One region of the Paenibacillus sp. PAMC21692 genome, then DNA from elsewhere that is predicted to be linked to it. Evidence: predicted binding sites of a transcription regulator. Region 1 holds the regulator's gene; the other holds the start of a gene.
What was found. Region 1 encodes LexA, which represses DNA repair genes until DNA is damaged. Its sites were predicted from a motif close to CGAACATATGTTCG; they were not measured.
Positions count from the first base shown of each region.

Region 2: H7F31_RS24785 (DNA polymerase IV) is a predicted target of LexA. The motif match lies at 2,091-2,104, and genes of this name have one in related genera.

Region 1 covers NZ_CP060293.1:5,392,486-5,395,903, reverse strand. Annotated here, with positions in the region: gene glnA (type I glutamate--ammonia ligase) at 1-855, shown strand, start outside; gene lexA (transcriptional repressor LexA) at 1,006-1,629, opposite strand; gene H7F31_RS21770 (LysM peptidoglycan-binding domain-containing protein) at 1,788-2,162, shown strand; gene H7F31_RS21765 (DUF896 domain-containing protein) at 2,343-2,549, shown strand; gene H7F31_RS21760 (hypothetical protein) at 2,561-3,100, shown strand; gene H7F31_RS21755 (HAD family hydrolase) at 3,121-3,418, shown strand, end outside.
Region 2 covers NZ_CP060293.1:6,047,336-6,050,753, forward strand. Annotated here, with positions in the region: gene H7F31_RS24780 (YhjD family protein) at 266-733, opposite strand; gene H7F31_RS24785 (DNA polymerase IV) at 730-1,989, opposite strand; gene H7F31_RS24790 (DUF3231 family protein) at 2,257-2,775, shown strand; gene H7F31_RS24795 (glycoside hydrolase family 95 protein) at 2,901-3,418, opposite strand, start outside.

The DNA.
Region 1 (3,418 bases):
CCTATGGATCTCGGCGAGAACTGCCGCCGCGAGATCGTACTTACGTTGGAGGAGATGGGCTTCGAGATCGAGGCTTCCCATCACGAAGTCGCTCCGGGACAACATGAAATCGACTTCAAATACGCGGATGCCATCAAGGCAGCGGATCAGATTCAAACGTTCAAGCTTGTCGTCAAGACAATTGCAAGGGTACATGGATTGCATGCATCCTTTATGCCGAAGCCGTTGTTCGGCGTTAACGGCTCCGGCATGCACTGTCACATGTCCCTGTTCCAGGGCAATACGAACATGTTCTATAATGAGAAGGACAAACTTGGTCTCAGCGAAACGGCACGTTATTACATGGCGGGGATACTAAAGCACGCTCGCGCGATGGCTGCCATTACGAATCCAACTGTCAACTCGTACAAACGTCTGGTGCCTGGTTATGAAGCTCCTTGCTACGTTGCATGGTCGGCCAGCAACCGCTCGCCGATGATCCGAATTCCGGCTTCCCGCGGACTGTCTACTCGCGTAGAGGTTCGTAATCCGGATCCTGCCGCTAACCCGTATTTGGCACTTGCCGTTATGCTTAAGGCTGGTCTCGACGGTATTCAAAACCAATTGCCGTTGCCGGCTCCGACGGACCGCAATATCTATATCATGACAGAAGAAGAGCGCATTGATTCCGGAATTCCAAGCCTTCCATCGAATCTTAAGGAAGCGCTCGAAGAAATGCTTAGAAGCGGAGTCATCACCGAAGCGCTCGGCGATCACGCTCTCGCTCACTTCTACGAGTTAAAGGAAATCGAATGGGATATGTATCGCACCCAAGTGCATCAATGGGAACGCGATCAATATCTGACGTTGTACTAAGACAAGGAAACCCGCTGACCGTTATGGTTAGCGGGTTTGTTTTTGACCATTATCCAAACCTTTTGTTCAATAGTTTTAGAGTTGCATCATTTCCAATACAATAAAAAAGCCGATATGGAATTGTCCATACCGGCGTTGCCGCGTTGCTGCTTAATGGATATCTCTGAATAGTCCGATGACCTTGCCGAGAATAGTGACGTTCTGCAAAAGAATCGGTTCCATCGTCTCGTTTTCCGGCTGGAGACGGATATGATTTTTCTCTTTGTAGAACGTTTTGACGGTCGCTTCGTCGTCTTCTGTCATGGCGACGACGATCTCTCCGTTATTGGCCGTCTGCTGTTGGCGTACGATGACGTAGTCGCCATTATGTATGCCGGCTTCAATCATACTCTCGCCAATAACGTTAAGAATGAACACATTGTTATTGTCGCCAACATAGTGGGCAGGAAGAGGGAAGTAGTCTTCTATGTTCTCCGTAGCAGTGATCGGTACGCCGGCAGTAACCTTACCTACGATAGGAACTTGTGTGACAGGCATCTGGATGACGTTGTCATTATCGTCCTGGCTCAAAATCTCGATCGCCCGAGGTTTCGTAGGGTCGCGTCTGATAAATCCCTTTTTTTCCAAGCGGTCCAGATGTCCATGTACCGTCGAGCTGGACAGCAGGCCGACCGCCTCAGCAATTTCGCGTACGGAAGGGGGATAACCTTTTTCTTTAACTTCTTGCTTTATAAAGTCAAGGATCGAATTTTGCCGTTTGGAAATCTTCGACACGTTCATCATCTCCATTCATCTTATTGTGTCAAATTATAGCATAGAACCGCCGTTCGTACAAACATAAGTTCTTAAGCTCAAACGTTCGCATTTTTTCGTTGACGGAAACGTTTGTTCGTGTTAAATTAAAAACAGAACAAACGTTTGGGGTGCTGACAATGATGATGATGAATCCAAGTACAAGCTCATACCGTTCCATATACCGTGGTAATATCGGCGAAACCAAGGAGCTTGTTCAGCCTCATTGGCTGGTCAGGCATATGGCAAAGCTGATTATTAGTTTGATCGTGTTTACGCTTGTTTTCAGCAGCTTTCTTATAATCGGTACAAATGCTTCCAGCACGGTCGTTGAGGGGCCAGGCGAATCGGAGCAAGTCGTCACGGTAGGCAGCGGAGACACGTTGTGGTCCATTGCCAGTTCGTTTAAGAACGGCAGTGATATAGGTTATCTTGTTTTCTCGATCAAGAATCGCAATAATTTGGACAACGTGACGATACATCCAGGTCAGAAGTTAATTATTCCCGATATTTGATGGAGTTGTAATGGCGATATATCTTATAATGAGTGCTTAGAGATTTCCCATTCTTTAGGGAGATCTCTTTTTGTGTATTATAGAAACTAGTTGTGTTTGTGGGCTTCGCCTTGACAATGCCTTATTGAAAATGTCAAAGTAGGAGTAATGTGTTCGCAACATGAGAGAGGGGTAATGAAATTGGATTTTGATAGTCTGATTGCCAGAATCAACGAGCTTTCCCGCAAAAACAAAACCGTCGGCTTAACGGATGAAGAGCTGAAGGAACGAGATGTGCTTCGCCAGAAATATCTGAACAACTTCAAAGCTAACTTCAAGCAACAGCTTGATACAATCAAGTTTGTCGAAGATGAAGAAAACGAAGGCAACGGCGACATCAAACATTAAGAGCTCCTTTCATGAGCTTGCTATTATATGAAGGAGGAATCCATCTGTCACGGTCCTGGGAGCGCAAAGTGCGCAAAAACATGTCTACTATTAATAAGCAACGCAAGAAGCACGGTGAAGGTCAGTTAGTGATGAATGCAGAGAAGGCGGATCGATTTACCGGCCGCAATTTTTTGCTGCCGATTTTATTGATTTTGTTTATCGGCGCGTACATCGCGATTATGTCGGCAGATCCCAAATTCGTTATGACGACGATGAGCTGGGTAACGATCGGTATGTATTTTTTGCTCGCTGCCCTATTTTTTTTCCGCAAGCCCTATCTTAAGATCGGCAAGGATTATGTGCAGTCTCGCCGGATGACGGGCGACAAGCGTCTTAATGCGGCGGATATCGGTTCCATTCGCGTACAAGACGGTTATGTGACGATTTTGCCTAAAAAGGGCGGCGGCTGGACGTTCTCGCGTCTGCTTAATCGATTCAATACGGCGGCGATGACCGACAAAATGAAGTCGTTTGCTCAAGTACACGGCATTACATTCGAGGAGAAATAAAAAGGGGAGAGATAGAGGACATGGCAGCAAAGCAAGCGGTATTATTTGACCTGGACGATACATTATTGTGGGATGACCGCAGCGTCAGAGAGGCTTTCCGTGCTACCTGCGAAGCAGGCGCGGCGGCTACGGGCTTAAATCCGGACGAGTTGGAGGAGGCGGTACGCAAGGAAGCAAGAGCCTTGTACGAATCATACGAAACCTACCCGTTTACGAAGATGATCGGCATTAATCCTTTTGAAGGCCTTTGGGCGAATTTCTCGGCAGGCGAGCAAGTTGAGTTCCGCAAGCTGCAACAACTGGCTCCGGGATACAGGA
Region 2 (3,418 bases), 650 kb from region 1:
TACTGTTATGAGAAAGGAGTGATCCCGTTGTCACTGCATGCGAAATGGATGATTTGTTTGCTCATTTTTATTTTTATAGCAGGGGTAGCGGCCTGGTCCAATTATTCGGTACAAATGGAGCGTCCAAATACGGTGAACCTATCCCCCAAGTCCGAAGGAACCTATAGGGAACTAACCACGCCGGAAAACGATATTAGCCTGGTCAACTATAAGCCTCGGGAGTATGTGAAAATTGTTCGGAAAGCTCGGTAAGTGATATTACGGCTCATTTCAACTTCAGCTGTTGGCCGATCTCCTTCGTGTATTCGGTCATTCTTATAATGATCTCGGACCGCAAGGATTCCCTGACCACGCCGAATTTCTCCTCATAGCCCCTGCAGAAATAACGGAAGTAGAGGATCCCGTCATTCATCTCCTCCTCGATCACTTTTATATTTTTTAGCCTGAACTCCTTCTTGAGGGCATAGTAGTCGGCCGTGACCCTCTGCATCAGATATTCCATGCAGCGAACGAGGACTCCCTTGAGGGAAACCTGCATGAAGGACAGATCCTGAATGCTCTTCTGAATCATGGTGAGCATGTGCGGATACATTATATAATCTCGTATTTGGTCTAACTCGTCGGCTGTTGGTCTGCCCACCTGCTTCGATTCGTGTCGCTTCTCGTACTGCTCCTTGTGCTCCGTAAGCAGCATCTTGGATTTCCACCGTTCATTGCCATCCAGCTTGCTCATTTAAAGTGACCCCCGATCTGTCCCGCCCTCTCGCGAGCTACTCCGGCATCGAGAAGCGAGGATGCCCTCATGATTGCCATGTCGCCGAACCGATCCTTGATCGCGTCCGTTGTTTTCTCCAGCTCGAATGTTTTATAGCGGTCCTCAAAGAGGTCAAGCTGCTGCACCTGGTCACTGGAGAGCTGATTAAGAGCGATCATAATATGGGTAACGGGCATGCCCTGCCAATATTCTTCGAATAAGCGAAGAACGGCAGCCGACAACTCATGGGTAAGCGATGTCGGATGCAGCAGGGTAAGCTGCCGGTTGAACCTGTTGCCCCTCTTCCCATCGGTCTCCCCCATGCCAAGGGAGATCACCCTGCCCTGCACCCCGAGCCTGCGCGCACGACGGCAGACCTCGATGCAAAGCTCCAGCAGGACAACCTCGATATCCTCCCTTCGCGTATACAACGAAGCTCTAAGCGTCTTGCCATGACTGACGGACTTTAGCGGGGCGCTTATAGAAGCAACGACCGGACTGGGATCAATGCCGCGAGCCGTCTGCCAATAGTATTCGGCCTGAATGTCCGATTGCTTGCCCATCATCCGGCGCATCTGCTTTTTGAACATCGGGAGCTCCATCCGGGCGATATGTCCGATGGTATCCAGCCCCCACATCGTGAACCTCCGGGTCATGCGCGAAGCAACCATAAACATTTTGTGGACCGGCAGCGGCCACAGGTCTTTCTCGATATCGGAATGGTCAAGCCGATAGATCCCGGACGGCTGTTTCTTCGCGAAATTATCCGTAGCCGTCTTGGCCAACACCTTTGTCGGCCCTATGCCCACCCGGGACCATACGCCGGTAGCCAGCTTGACCTTATGTTGTATTTGGACCGCGATCTCCTCCGCCGATCCGAATAAGCCAAGCGAACCCGTCACATCCAGAAACTGCTCGTCGATGGAATACGGCTCCACCAATGGGGTAAAGGTTTCGAAAATCTCCGTAATTAACAACGAGTACGTAATGTACCTCTGCATGCGAGGTTTAATGATGACGAGATCCTTGCAGAGAGCCTTCGCCTCGAACACTCTGCTCGCCGTTGTAACTCCCTGCGCCTTGGCGAGCGGGCATGCCGCCAATATAATCCCGCTTCGCCGCTCCGGATCGGCCACGGCTACAGGCTTATCCCGGTATTCCGGATGCGCGGCCTTCTCAACGCTCGCATAGAAGGACTGACCATCCACAAGCAATATGGAACGTTCAGAGGGCATGACATCTCACCGCCCTCGCAGACAGAGTATCAGCGGCACGAAGCAATCGGGGTAATGCGATACGAAGTCCCACGCCATTGTTCATCTTGCATCCGACCTTTCGAACATTTGTTCTTATTATCATCTTAATACGAACAATTGTTCCCGCGCAAGGACTAAAATATGTATGCTTATCCAACGACATTCTTTAGATACCCTATACATCATATTTTTTAAAAAGAAGGCAAAGCTAAACAAGGCGTTTACTAATCTAAAGGAGTGTTATAAATGGGTATTTTGAGCGGTAACCCGAAGGATGAACCCATGCATTATGGCGAGATTTACACCGCTTGGCAGGGTTCTATGGTGGCGAAGGGGATGATTTCCTGTTATCAGGCTTATCAGAACCATGCCGGGGACAAAGAACTGAAGAAAATTTTGGAAGCACTCCTCGACCAATCCAAGTTGGAAGCGAAAGAGCTTGACCAACTGCTTACAAACAACGGAATCGCGCCTATTCCTGCTCCTGCCGAAAGACCGCCAGTCAAGCTGGAGGATATTCCGGTCGGCGCAAGATTTACGGATATGGAAATCGCGGCTGCGATCTCTGCCGATACGGCGGCAGGGATTGTGGGATGCAGCCAAGCCATGATCCAATGCATCAGGGAAGACATTGCAGCCCTGTACGCCAAGTACCATTTGGCCAAAACAGCCCTCGCCGTTCGCATCCTGGAGATGAATAAGGAGAAAGGCTGGCTCATTCCTCCTCCGCTTCAGGTAAAACGGCCAGAATTAGTCGAAGCCTGATTGGATGAAGCCGTGAGTCATAGCCGACTCTTAAAAATATCCTGATTGCAAACAAACCGTTCCTCGTTGCATGGCGGCTGACGCCGCCGCCAACGAAGGAACGGTTGTTTGGCTTAACCCTTATTCTAGAACAACAATCGGTACACGACTCCCGCCGTAACCGCAAATGCAAATCGCCCTTCGATGGAGGACGTCCACAAAACTTCCTTGTCTCCTCCAATCATTCGGGAAGGCGCTTGCTGTGCGCTTATCTCGCATAGCTGATCCCTGCCGGAGAGCAAAGTAGCTTCTCTCAGGACGCCGCCTTCCCACTTAAGACCGACCTCGTATCCACCCCTGGCGCGAAGTCCGCCGACCTCTCCCGAAGGCCACTTATCGGGCAGCGCGGGCAGAAGCTCGAGGATGCCTTCATGCGATTGCAGCAGCATCTCCGCGATTCCGGCCGTCGCGGCAAAGTTGCCGTCGATCTGGAACGGCGGATGCGCGTCGAACAGATTGGCGTAGACGCCGCCCCCTTTGTAGTCGCCAGGCTCATCGTTCCTCACGAGCGTCAGCAGGCCCGCGATCAGCCGTTCCGCCCGGTTGCCGTCCTTAAATCGAGCCCACAGGCCGATTTTCCAGCCAAGGCTCCAGCCGGTCCCGC